Linked DNA regions of Catalinimonas alkaloidigena. Each later gene encodes a partner of the first gene's protein in a complex. Links are inferred from orthologs where the notes say so. Each region holds a gene or a part of one and is shown in the gene's direction. Other genes may lie near its edges.

What was found. The genes of interacting proteins can lie anywhere in the genome.
Region 2: the proteins of pheS (region 1) and pheT are in contact, whole or in part, in a crystal structure (PDB 6P24), measured with the Escherichia coli proteins. The link is inferred for Catalinimonas alkaloidigena from one-to-one orthologs.

Annotation. Positions count from the first base shown.
Region 1 is NZ_JAQFIL010000001.1:3,142,652-3,150,691, forward strand. The notes cover bases 3,038-5,980. They hold pheS (phenylalanine--tRNA ligase subunit alpha), read left to right. Parts: upstream 3,038-3,966; coding sequence 3,967-4,995; downstream 4,996-5,980. Other genes in these bases: OKW21_RS12870 (Rossmann-like and DUF2520 domain-containing protein), read right to left, coding at 3,038-3,827; OKW21_RS12880 (hypothetical protein), read left to right, coding at 5,097-5,504; OKW21_RS12885 (AAA family ATPase), read right to left, coding at 5,557-5,980. Outside these bases: OKW21_RS12855 (DNA translocase FtsK), read left to right, coding at 1-1,460; outer membrane lipoprotein periplasmic chaperone LolA1, read left to right, coding at 1,485-2,147; pyrF (orotidine-5'-phosphate decarboxylase), read left to right, coding at 2,210-3,016; more of OKW21_RS12870, read right to left, coding at 3,021-3,037; more of OKW21_RS12885, read right to left, coding at 5,981-6,522; OKW21_RS12890 (peptidylprolyl isomerase), read right to left, coding at 6,586-7,947; OKW21_RS12895 (peptidylprolyl isomerase), read right to left, coding at 7,913-8,040.
Region 2 is NZ_JAQFIL010000001.1:6,728,480-6,734,272, reverse strand. Bases 2,647-5,669 are described here. They hold pheT (phenylalanine--tRNA ligase subunit beta), read left to right. Parts: upstream 2,647-2,957; coding sequence 2,958-5,381; downstream 5,382-5,669. Other genes in these bases: OKW21_RS27180 (hypothetical protein), read left to right, coding at 5,505-5,669; OKW21_RS27190 (hypothetical protein), read left to right, coding at 2,647-2,680. Outside these bases: lnt (apolipoprotein N-acyltransferase), read right to left, coding at 1-145; rsmI (16S rRNA (cytidine(1402)-2'-O)-methyltransferase), read right to left, coding at 129-809; OKW21_RS27200 (4a-hydroxytetrahydrobiopterin dehydratase), read right to left, coding at 895-1,125; OKW21_RS27195 (DUF493 family protein), read right to left, coding at 1,261-1,527; more of OKW21_RS27190, read left to right, coding at 2,078-2,646; more of OKW21_RS27180, read left to right, coding at 5,670-5,793.

The DNA of each region.
Region 1 (8,040 bases):
TTGAGAAATATGATATGCAGAAAGTTAAAGTCACTAAAGAGGAACTTGAAAACAATAAAGACAATATTGTAGAGACGCTAATTAACTTCAAGATTGGGATTTCCTCCATTAAAGCTACGATCGGTCCTACTGTAACCCTTTACGAAATCGTACCAGAAGCAGGAGTAAAAATATCAAAAATCAAAAACCTTGAAGATGATATTGCACTCAGCCTTGCAGCCTTAGGGATCAGGATTATTGCTCCTATACCCGGAAAGGGCACAATCGGTATAGAAGTTCCTAATAAAAACCGGGAAATTGTCAGTATGAATTCTGTGGTTACGACTGACAGATTCATGAAGAGTAATAAGGAGCTACCCATTATTCTTGGTAAAACTGTTAGCAACGAGTTATACATTGCTGATCTTGCCAAGATGCCTCATATCCTCATCGCCGGGGCTACCGGACAAGGTAAGTCAGTGGGGTTAAATGTATTGATAACTTCCTTAATTTTTAAGCGGCATCCTTCTCAGCTTAAATTTGTACTGATTGACCCGAAGAAAGTTGAGCTTACCCTTTATAATAAAATTGAGAGGCATTTCCTGGCCAAACTACCTGATAGTGAAGACGCCATTATCACTGAGACCAAGAAAGTGATATATACGCTCAATTCACTTTGTATTGAAATGGATAACCGCTATGACTTACTAAAAGACGCAGGATGTAGAAATATTAAAGAGTACAACCATAAATTCGTTCACCGGAAGCTTAATCCCCAACAAGGCCACCGTTTCCTACCTTACATAGTGCTCATCATAGATGAGTTGGCTGATTTAATGATGACTGCCGGTAAAGAAGTAGAGACTCCTATCGCTCGTCTTGCGCAGCTGGCCAGGGCCATTGGAATTCATTTGGTAGTAGCAACGCAAAGACCTTCAGTGAATGTTATTACAGGTATTATCAAAGCTAATTTTCCGGTAAGGCTTTCTTTTAGAGTTACGTCTAAAGTTGACTCCAGAACGATTTTAGATACCGGAGGGGCAGAACAGCTTGTAGGACAAGGCGATACTCTTTTATCGCTAAACTCCGAACTGATTCGTCTTCAATGCCCTTTTATTGATACACCTGAGGTGGACGAGATATGTGACTTTATAGGCTCTCAACGTGGTTATGACTCTGCCTATAACCTTCCTGAATTTGTAGGCGAAGATGGTGATAGTAATGATATTACTGAAGTAGACTTAAAAAACAGAGATACAATGTTTGAAGATGCCGCACGCCTCATTGTACATCATCAACAGGGTAGCACTTCACTCATTCAACGTAAACTTAAACTTGGGTACAATCGGGCCGGAAGGATCATTGATCAACTTGAGGCTGCTGGGGTCGTAGGTCCTTTTGAGGGAAGTAAAGCCCGTGAAGTACTGGTTCAGGATGAATATAGTTTGGAACAGTTATTGAATAATATTGATAATAAATAATCAATCTAATTACGAATCTAACGAATGAAAAAAATAGCTATAAATAAAGGATTGGGGAGCCTGTTGCTGTTAATGGTGCTTTTGGTACAATCCACTTATGCACAGTATGACCCTAAGGCCAAAGAGGTATTGGATGCCATGAGCGAAAAATATCAGAAAATCGGCTCTTTTGAGTCAGATTTTGCCTATTCCATGGAGAACACTACACAGTCAATCAGTGAAGACTTTGAAGGCAAAATTATCGTCAATGGTGACAAATACCGCTTAAAAATGGGTGGGCAGGAAATTATCAATGATGGTAGCACGGTTTGGACATATCTTGAGGAGGTAAATGAAGTTAATATTGATAATTACGATCCTTCCGAAGGTGATATTTCTCCTACACAGATTTACAATGCTTACCAAAGAGGATTTAAGTATGTGTACGTTGAGGAAGAAACTATGAATGGTCAGACTTATGATGTAATTGACCTGCTTCCTGAAAATACCAACAATCAGTTTTTCAAAATTCGTCTGCACATCAGTCAGGATGACAAAACATTAAAACAATGGCAGATTTTTGATAAAAATGGTACCATGTATACCTACGAGATCAGCAATTTTAATCCTGACGCAGAGATATCTGATGCGGTTTTTTCATTTGATACCAGCAACTATGAAGGAGTAGAAGTGGTAGATCTTCGTTAAAAAAATAATAAGTTCTAAATTGCGGCCGGTAGCATATGCTACCGGTTTTTTTATTGCCTGATATGACACGACAAACACTTATAGACCAGATCAGAAAGAAGAAATCCTTCCTCTGTATTGGCTTGGATACTGATATTCAAAAAATCCCTACTTATTTACTTAAAGAAAAAGACCCTGTGTTTGCATTTAACAAGCAGATCATTGATGCAACCTCAGAGCTTTGCGTAGCATATAAACCTAATCTCGCGTTTTATGAGAGTCAGGGCATAAAAGGTTGGGAAAGTCTACAAAAAACGATGGATTACATCCCCAAAGAAATCTTTACCATTGCTGATGCTAAGAGGGGAGATATCGGAAACACCTCGGGTATGTACGCCAGAGCCTTTTTTGATGAGATGAACTTTGACGCTGTAACCGTAGCACCTTACATGGGAGAAGATAGTGTCGCCCCTTTTTTACATTTTGAAGGAAAGTGGGTCATATTGTTAGCGTTAACTTCTAATAAGAGCAGCAATGATTTTCAGCAGTTAACCCTTCAACCTCATGGAGAAAAGCTTTATGAAAGGGTACTAAAACAAAGTAAGCAGTGGGGTTCTGATCAAAATCTTATGTATGTGGTAGGTGCTACACAAGCGAGTGCGCTTGCTGAGATACGTAAAATTGTACCTTCACATTTTCTCTTGGTACCAGGCATCGGAGCACAGGGAGGAAACTTAGCTGAAGTAGCAAAATTTGGTTTGAATGATGATGTTGGCTTGCTGGTAAACTCTTCCAGGAGTATCATTTACGCTTCTCCAGGTGATGACTTTGCACAGCGGGCACAAGAAGAAGCAGAAAAATTACAAAAAGAAATGTCAGAATATTTATAGCATCCTAGTTGTGCATATTCAGTATACTTTGAGAAAGCAGCTTGTAAATTTTTGCGAGCTGTTTATCTGATTTTTTCAAGAATTTTTCCTGTAGCTTAAGTATATCAAAGTCTTCCCGTATCGCGGGTCCGGTCTGAGCGGCTTTAGGCCCGGCAGATAAGCTTTTATTCATTGTTTCAACAATCAAAGGTTTGAGTAATTCAAAGTTGATATGATGGGTATCAGTTAAGTCTTCTGCAATACTGATCATATGATTTGTGAAATTACAGGCAAATACGGCTGAAATATGTAACACTGCCCTTTGCCCAGAAGTCATCGGTTCCACATGTTTACTGATGCTTTTACTGAGTCTAACGATCAAATCCTCAACATCGCTGCTGCTACCTTCCACTAAGCATGGCACTTCTTTAAAATTTACTGGCATACTTTTACTAAAGGTTTGAAGTGGGTACATAACACCATAACCCTTTATTCTTTTATTCTTAAGTACTTCCATAGGTTTACTGCCTGAAGTATGTAAAAGAATAGCGTTTATTGGTAATAATAGTTTATCGGTGACTTCCTGAATACTATCATCTGGTACCGCGATCACAAAAATATCAGCGTCACTCTCAGAAAAATCAAAATCATACTTAACCTCTGCTTCGTATAGCTGATCGCACAACGCTTGCGCATTATTTAAATGTCTGCTGTAAACTTCACTTATCGCATGTCCTGCGCTTTCTAAGGCAGGGGCAAGCTGAGACGCAAGCTTGCCAGCCCCTATCATTGATACTTTAAAGTGAGATTTCTTTTTCTTTAAAATTGACATACAACTATTTAAATAAACATGCTAAAAATACCTACTAAATTGCCATCAAAAGCAAAGGTCTTTTAACTTTGCGAATTATCAGCAAACATTTTCTGTGTATAGTTTAGCAGGAAGAAAATTCAGAATGGATTCATAAGCAATGGAAGATAAAATAAACGCATTACAGGAAGAAATTAATCAATATTCCGTTCAAAGCGAAGAAGAGCTTGAGGCCTACCGTATGCGCTTCATCAGCCGTAAGAGTGTAATTGGTGACCTTTTGGGAGCCATCAAAGATGTAGCGCCGGAGAAACGGAAAGAAGCTGGGATGATGCTCAACCAGCTTAAAAACGATGCTCAGGCTAAGTTCAAAGCATTAATTACAGAACTGGAATCCCAAAAAGCGAGTGCACAAGCAATAGATGTTCCTGACCTTACTTTACCACCCATTCCTGATGAATTGGGAGCAATTCATCCCCTAACCCAGGTACGGAACCGAATAGTAGAGATATTTGAGAGGATTGGCTTTCAGGTTGTTGATGGCCCTGAGATTGAGGATGATCGTCACAACTTTACTGCGCTTAATTTCCCACCCAACCATCCGGCCAGAGAAATGCAGGATACGTTCTTTATTGAAAAGAATCCTGATATGGTGCTACGGACACATACCTCTTCTGTGCAGATTCGTATGATGGAGGACGGTAACCCACCTTTCCGAGCCATAATGCCTGGCCGTGTATTTAGAAATGAAGCTATTTCTGCCCGTGCTCACTGTGTCTTTCATCAGGTTGAAGGTTTGTATGTTGATAAAAATGTGAGCTTTGCCGACCTTAAACAAACTTTGCTTCACTTCGCTAAAGAGCTTTTCGGTCCTGAAACAGGTATACGCCTGAGGCCCTCTTATTTCCCTTTTACAGAACCCAGTGCAGAACTAGATATTTGGTGGGGGAACAAGACTGAAGCCGATAAAAGAATTACCAAAGGTACCGGATGGCTTGAAATTGGAGGTTGCGGTATGGTAGATCCGTTTGTGCTGGAGAGTTGCGGCATTGATCCTGAAGAGTATACCGGCTTTGCCTTTGGTATGGGCATAGAGCGTATTGCAATGATCAAATACCAAATTAAAGATCTACGCTTATTTACTGAAAATGACATTCGCTTTCTAAAACAATTTTCTCAATTCAACTGATACAATTCCGGCATTATTTGCGTTTGCTGATTAAAGCACTTGCAAATTCATAGAATATGTTTATCGATAGCCTAAAGGCACCCTTATTTTTGATTTTAGTATTGTCTGTAATACTATCGTTCAGTAGCTGCGAACAAGATAACTGGATTTCTCCTATTCCATATGTGTTAGTTGATACGACTATCAATTTAAGTAATCAACAATATTTACCGCTTAGAATTGACGGGGGCTATGTAGAAATTTTGGGAGGTTACAAAGGAATAATCATATACAGAGAAAATGCCAGCACGTATCGCGCATTTGAAAAAGCCAGCCCTTACCGAACTGATGAAGCCTGTGCGTATATGTATGTTGATCCCTCTGGGCTATTTTTAAGAGAAGGTTGTGCTAACTCGGTTTATGATTTTAAAGGAAATCCAAGTGGAGGCTTATCACAGTATCCTTTACGGCAATACCAGACTTATTTAGAGGGTAACTATCTCAATATATACAACGAAGGTGGATTATAAGAAAAAAAACCGGAATATTCTCCGGTTTTTTGTTTCTCAATAATGGGTAAGATTATAATATTTTTTCTATGATACTATCAATCGTAACACCCTCGGCATCTGCTTTGAAGTTACGTACGATTCTATGCCTTAGTATGGGTTTCGCCACTGCCTGTACATCTTCAATATCAGGAGAATATTTACCGCTTAACAAAGCATTACATTTTGAGGCCAGCACCAGATATTGAGAAGCTCTTGGCCCTGCTCCCCATTCCAAAAACTCATTCGCGACTTCACTTGCACTTGATGTTTGAGGGCGTGTTTTGTGAACCAATGAAACTGCATATTCTACCACATTATCGGCAATAGGAACTCTTCTGATCAGTCTTTGATACGCTACTATCTGCTCACCGGTCAATACTTCCTGTATCAGATAATTTTTATCAGAAGTTGTATTTTTTACAATATCTACCTCGGATTGATAAGCTGGATAATCCAAGAGAATATTAAACATAAAACGGTCAAGCTGTGCTTCCGGCAAAGGGTAGGTCCCCTCCTGCTCTATCGGGTTTTGCGTAGCCAACACATAAAACGGCCTTTCTAATGGATAATGAACGCCAGCAACCGTTACTGAGTATTCCTGCATGGCTTCAAGCAAAGCAGCCTGCGTCTTAGGAGGAGTACGGTTGATCTCATCAGCCAAAATGATATTGGCAAAAATGGGCCCTTTGATGAACCTGAAATTTCTTTCTTTGTCAATAGTTTCAGCTCCCAGGATGTCAGAGGGCATCAGATCAGGTGTAAACTGAATACGATTAAAGCTAAGATTTACTGCAGAAGCAATCGTATGAATCAGCAAAGTTTTGGCCAGCCCTGGTACACCTACTAGTAAACTATGGCCTTGGCAAAAAATTGAAGTGAGTAAAAGCTTTACCACCTCATCTTGTCCTATTACTACTTTTCCGATTTCATTTTTAAGATTATGATAGTCTTCGTGTAGCTTGTCAGCTAGTTTAATTTCTGTATTCTGCTGATCCATTGTTTAGGTTTGGTTTAGAAAAAATTTAAGGAATCAAGGTACATGTTATGAATTAGACCAGCGTCAAATACTGCCCGTAATATCACAGCGGCCATATTCAGGATCAATTTCTATAAAAACTTCATCTCTGGCATCGTTGAACCACCTTCGAAGTGCGTCAGTCTTGCGCTCCTGCAATGCAGCATCATAAATTTTTTGATAGTCGTCCTTAAGATTCGCCTGATGGGGACGTGTTCTGTCTTTATAGTAAAGCATACGAACTGCCTTTCTACCATCCGGCATACGATACTCCAGCGGCTGTGTGATGTCGCCTACCTGCATGGTATCTATTACAAAAAAAACAACCGGATCTATCTGATCCGTTGAGACACGATTGGAACCATCCTGACTCATAAAAAAGCCTCCGCTACCCGCTGTTTCTTTATCGTCGGAATGCTCTTTTGCTGCTTTGGCAAAGTCGAGCGTATCGTTGATAATTTTTTCGCGAAGACTATCCAGAAAGACTTCAGCATTTTTAATGTCTAAATCCGACGAATTAGGCTTTAAGAGAATATGGCGGCTGTTATAGCGATTTCCTCTCCTTTCAATTAGCTGTATCAGGTGAAAACCAAATTCTGATTCCACCGGTTGAGAAAGCTCTCCCGGCTGCATCTGCAGGGCCGTTGCCTCATACTCAGGTACCAATTGCCCTCTTTCCATAAATCCAAGTTCACCTCCCTGTACCGCTGAACCCGGATCTTCTGAATATTCTTCAGCGAGCTCCGCAAAACTTTCACCGGATAAAATCCTTTCTCTGATATCCAGAAGTTTTTTACGGGTGATGTCTTTTTGATTTTTGCTAACCGTGGGTAATTTCACAATCTGCCCTACGGTAACTTCAGTGGAATAAAAAGGAAGGCTATCCTGAGGGATATTATTGAAAAATTGTCTGACCTCAGAAGGGGTAACTTTGACATCCTGTGTAATGGTCTGTTGCATCTGTTGTGCAGTGAGTTGATCACGGATGTCACCCCGAAGCTCATCCCGAAATTCTTCAACAGACTTACCAAACTGCTCTTCAATATTTTCTCTTCCGTAGCGGCTGATGAATGCCTGAAGACGACGGTCTAGGTTTGCATTCACCTCATCGTCAGATACTACCACTGAATCTATTTCAGCCTTGGCGAGAAGTACTTTTTCAATGACTAACTGACGAAGGACGTCGCAGCGGTCTATTTTGATGTTAGGATCTCGCTGTGACTCAAGGTAGGCGGCTTCAAGATCAGAGCGGAGTACAATGTAGTTGTCAACTTTCGCGACAATTTTATCAATTGTTGTACCTCCACTATACTGAGCCTTGAGCTCCTGAGTAAAGGAAAAAGATATGATTAATGCTAAAAACGCAATGGCACTAAGGTTCCCCTTGTGCAAGATTTCTTTTATCATGGGTTGTGGGTGTGTATATCTCAAACTCATTATTTTCACTAGCTTCCTGGAATATCTCTTCTTCCAGTTTTTGGGTCAACGCTACCTTACGTT
Region 2 (5,793 bases), 3.6 Mb from region 1 along the record:
TAGCGAAGACAGGAGCAATCGCAAAGAATAGTAAAAATGGAAAAGGCTTGACGGGCCAGCCCAGCCAGAACAAAAAACCACTGATAAGAGATAAGATCAGCAGTTCGTATTTTTTTCTGAAAGCCGGCTTATTGTTTTCCTTCAACAACGATGACAATTTCTCCTTTAATTTTAGTTTCAGAATAGTTTCGTACTAATTCAGCTAATGTTCCATTAATAGTTTCTTCGTGCAACTTAGTCAACTCTCTGGAAACAGAAGCCCTTCTCTCTTCTCCAAAAAACTCCGCAAATTGTTGAAGGCTTTTCAGCAAACGATGGGGCGACTCATAGAAAATCATGGTGCGAGTTTCTTCACTTAGTTGCTGTAATTTGGTTTGTCTACCTTTTTTATGGGGAAGAAAACCTTCAAAAGTGAAACGGTCAGCGGGTAAGCCAGATTTTACCAAAGCAGGGACAAAGGCAGTAGTACCGGGTAGGCATTCTACCTCTACCCCATGAGCTAAGCACTCTCTGACTAGTAGAAAACCGGGATCTGAGATTGCTGGTGTGCCGGCATCAGTAATTAAGGCCATTCTTTCGCCTGCCTTTAGCCTTTCTACCAATTTATCAAGGGCACGATGCTCGTTAAAAGCGTGATAACTTTGTTGTTTGGTAGCGATACTATAATGCTTCAGCAAGATTCCTGACTTTCGGGTGTCTTCGGCCAGGATGGTATCTACTTCCTTGAGAATACGAAGAGCACGGAGGCTTATATCTTCGAGATTGCCAATGGGAGTAGGTACTAAAAAAAGGTTTGCTGTTTCCTGCACAAAAAAATTGTTTGTAGATACGAACGTTTATGTAAAGTAAACGGAATCCTTCAAACAACTCAATAAATAAGTAACAAACTATCTGCTAGGCAAGCTTATCTATAGCTTCTGCCAGCTTATGATCCTTATCAGTTACTTTATCACCAGCATCATGTGTACTTAACGCAAAGCTCACAGTATTATAAGTATTGCTCCAGTTAGGATGATGGTTCATTTTCTCGGCTACGATAGCCACTTTTGACATAAAACCAAATGCTGATACAAAGTCTTTAAACTCAAAAGTCTTTTTTAGCTTGTTTTCTTCTTCTTTCCACATAGGTCAAAAAGTTATAGTGTGATTAGTAAATTAACATTGCCAGGCATGCTATGTTTGAGTATTTGCTGAGAGTATAATGAGCATTATCTTTTTTACTTCTCAAAAAAAGGTAATATTTCAAGTAAGTGAACCAAACTATAATGCCAATACACCATCAATTTTATCGGCCTCAACATATTTCTCCATTACTGCATCACTGGAACCCATCATGACTTTGGCGGTAACGCTTACGTAGTTTCCATTACTGGACTCCTTAGTCGTTAGTTTATTTTTTGGGAAAAGAGCAAATACTTCATCCTCTTTTCCCCGGGGAACGATGAACTTAAACATATAAAGAGATGGCCATTTGTGTGTTCCATCTAGTTTTTGCTTGAATGCCTCAAAATCAACTGTTCTTGCCATAATCTTAATGTAAATATTTAACAGCACAGATGAAACACATTCTCTCCCTTATTAATTCCGCTGTTCTGGCCTGCATATCCTGTTAAAAACAGAAGCTGAAAAATTGAAAGAGGTAAGTAAAATATTAATTAAAAGCGCTGACTACTTATAACTGATTACAAATATCTCCCTGTCGTTTCCCTATAAAGTTCTGATTTATTTTTCTTTGGTAATTAAAAACCTACAGAAAAAGGAGGTATGGCATAAAAAAAAACACTTTTTTTCTGTAAAAAAGAGTACAATCAGCATAATTACAATATTTGTAATTTACCTGCCCAAAAATTGCTATTTTATTGATCCAAATGGTTTAAAACAGTTCAGTTTTACACTACAATAAGTCGCTTTGTGATTTCATTCAAAAAAACCTCTATTTCATTAATAATTTTTCAATGAATCAATGTTTTTTTAAACCAAAGTGTAACGAAAATTTAAAAACCTTCGTAAATTTGTAGTGTAAGCCAAAACAAAAAGAAAACGAGTTAAAGTTTTTAACCACGAAAAGAGTAGAATCATGAAAACAGTTAAAACAATGAAAATCGCAATTTTAGCAATGGCTGCTTTGTTTACAGTAAATACTGCAACACTCGCAGCTGATGAAGTAGATGCACTTATCAGTGTACGTCAGGTTGAGTCTTCTCAAAAGAAAGCTTTTATCCGCGTTACCAACCTTTCTAATGAAGCTTCAGCAGTACTTAGAATTAAAGACATGGATGGAAATACTTTGCACCGTGAGGTGATCGCTGACCAGTCATACATGAAGAAATATGACTTTTCAAGCATGCCAAGTGGTGAGTACGAAGTAGAAGTTAGAACTAAAAATGGTGTTTCTAAAGAAATATTCCAGATTTCAGCAGGACAAACTAACGCTGTTTACTTCAAGCCAGCTATTCAGGTTGAGCCTGAAATGGTAAAGGTTGCGTTTTTAAATAGAGTAGAATCTCCTGTTTCTTTAAAACTGTATAACCAAGACGGTAAAGTACTTTATGAAGAAAGCGTAGCTTCTCAGGAAACTTATTCTAAAGGATTAAACGTAGCCAAATTACTTCCTGGACGGTATTCATTAGCTATCGTAGGTGCCAACTACACTTACTCTAAAAGCATTGACCTGAAGTAATTCCTTCTAATAATTTATTGAAAAACTATGAGGTGCAGGTGTAAGCTTGCACCTTTTTTTTGTTACTACCATTAATTTTTCCCAAAAAGGTGATATCTGACAGGACTGTAGCTGAATATATTAAAAATGTAACCGAGTTTCGTGTCTTACCCGCCTAAATGATTAATTTTACGTTTCCTATTGGAGTTCTTTGAACGGAATTCCCTGAAAAATAGCTGTGCATAACTAAAGCTCAGCTTTTTTATTTTTAGAACTGTATGATCAATATTATTGTAAAATGAAGATATCTGTTAATTGGCTGCAAGACTACATCAACTTTGACCAAAATACGGAAGAAATCAGCCATAGGCTGACGATGTCAGGATTAGAAGTAGAAGGAATAGAAGCATATGAGCAGGTAGAAGGAGGGCTCAAAGGCTTGGTAATAGGCGAAGTGCTCACGGCTGAAGCTCACCCTAATGCTGATCGCCTTAAAAAAACAACTGTAGATATTGGGCATGGAGAAGTGAAACCCATCGTATGTGGTGCTCCTAATGTGGAAGCAGGACAAAAAGTAGTAGTGGCTACTGTGGGTGCTAAGCTATTTCCTGCAGGGGGAGATGCTTTTGAAATTAAAAAGGCAAAAATCAGAGGTGAAGTTTCCGAAGGAATGATTTGTGCCGAAGATGAAATCGGTATGGGGGCTTCCCATGAAGGGATTATGGTCCTGGATACGGATTTGCCCAACGGGACACCTGCTTCCCGATATTTCAATATTTACGAAGATCAGGTACTGGAGATTGGCCTGACACCTAATCGGGCAGACGCTGCCTCACATATTGGAGTAGCACGTGATCTTCGCGCCTTACTGCGCAAAGAGCTTCAGTGGCCTTCAGTGGATAATTTCATAGTAGACAATCAGGAATTGCCAATACAGGTAGAGGTTGAGAATACGGACGCTTGTCCCCGTTATTCAGGAGTTACCATTAGTGGAGTAACAGTAAAGGAATCTCCGCAGTGGTTACAGCAGCGCCTTAAGGCAATTGGGCTGGTGCCCATCAATAATGTTGTTGATATTACCAATTTTGTGTTACATGAAGTAGGACAACCCTTGCATGCCTTTGACGCAGATGCTATCAGCGGAGATAAAGTAGTGGTCAAGACAATGCCTGCAGGAAGCACTTTCACTACACTGGATGAAAAAGAGCGCCAGTTACAGGCAGAGGACCTGATGATATGCAATGCTGAAGAAGGGATGTGTATAGCAGGGGTATTTGGTGGAGTAAAATCAGGCGTAAAAGAAAGTACTAAAAATATCTTCTTAGAAAGTGCCTATTTCTCTCCTGAGTATATTCGTAGAACAGCCCAACACCACAGTCTTAAAACCGATGCCTCTTTTCGTTACGAGCGAGGAACAGATCCCAGGATCACTATTTATGCCCTAAAAAGAGCGGCTCTACTGATCAAGGAGCTGGGAGGAGGCTGTATTTCATCAGATATCGTAGATATTTATCCTAAGCCTGTAGAAGACTTCAGCGTAAAAATGGCTTATAAGAATATTGATCGCTTGATCGGAAAAAAGCTTGAGCGTGACGAGATTAAATCTATTTTGCAAAATCTGGATATTGAGGTGAAAGAAGAACATGAGCAGGGCTTCACTGCTGTCGTGCCGCCCTATCGGGTAGATGTACAACGAGAAGCAGATGTAATTGAAGAGATTTTACGAATTTATGGCTATGATGAGGTTGAGACCTCTGCGCATCTGAGTGCAGATTTTCTCTCCAGCTTCCCTGAAATGGATTCGGATAAGTTACAGGCCCGTATCAGTGAGATGATGGTTGGTAATGGGTTCTATGAAATTATTACTAATTCTCTTACCAAACCTGCTTACGCTGAGGCTCTGGATAAAGGAGAGCATTCAGTAGAGGTACTTAATAAACTGAGCGAAGAATTAGGCGTAATGCGTCAGAGCCTTATTTTCAGCGGATTAGAGGTGATGGCATACAATATTAGCCACCGAAAGAGAAATCTTAAGTTTTTTGAGTTTGGTAAAACGTATCAAAAATCAGAAGGCAGATATCTGGAAAAAAGACAGTTGGCCATATTTATGTGTGGTCAGCAGCAAGCTGAGAGTTGGCAAGCGCCCAATCAAGAAGTATCTTTTCACAGTTTGTCTTCGATAATTAGAAAAATATTTAATAGGTTTGATATAGTCGATCCTGCGCAAAAGGTACTTGATGACCCTAAGTTTAGCTATGGCTTGGATTATCAGCTGGATGGAAAGTCAATAGGTCAGGCTGGTTTACTTCATCCCAAACTGGCAGCACTTGCTGGTGTAAAGCAATCTGTCTTCTTTGCGAGTATAGACTGGCCCACCTTGTTAGATAATGTGAGAAAAGTAAGCGCTAAAGAAAGGTTAATCTATCAGGAAATATCTAAATTCCCTGAAGTAAGAAGAGACTTATCTTTAGTATTGGATAAACAGCAGGGCTTTAGCCAAGTTGAGTCAGTAGCGAAAAAATACAGCAATGCCCTGGTCAAGGACATAAATGTATTTGATATTTACGAAGGAGAAAATATTGGGCCTGGTAAAAAAGCTTATGCGCTTAGTTTTGTGCTGCAGGATGCGGAAAAGACCCTTACGGACAAAGTGATAGATAAGACAATGAATAAGCTGATAAAGGTCTTTGAAAAAGAGTTGGGTGCTGTAATAAGAAAATAACATTTGTTGCTGATAGCAAGATATATAAGTTAAAGGCCTGAATTTTACTGTATGAATTACAGTTTTTAGGCCCTTAGCTTTTAGATAAAAACTAACTATAACCAAAAGTAGCAATAGCTATTTATGAATCAGAAAAAACTGATCGCTGAGATTTCTGTCTTAGAACGGAAGGTCGAGTTGCTGGTAAGTCAGCACAATGCCCTGAAGGATGAGCTTAAACAGCTAAAAGAAGAAAACCAGACACTCAGGTCAGTTGTAGACGAAAAAAACGGGCAAATTGACCATTTTCAAAAGACATTAAAATTAAGTAAAATTGTAAACAACGCAGTAGCAGATCAAGACGATACTACTGAAATAAAGCGTACGATTAACGAGTACATCAGAAAAATTGATAAATGTATTGCTCAACTAA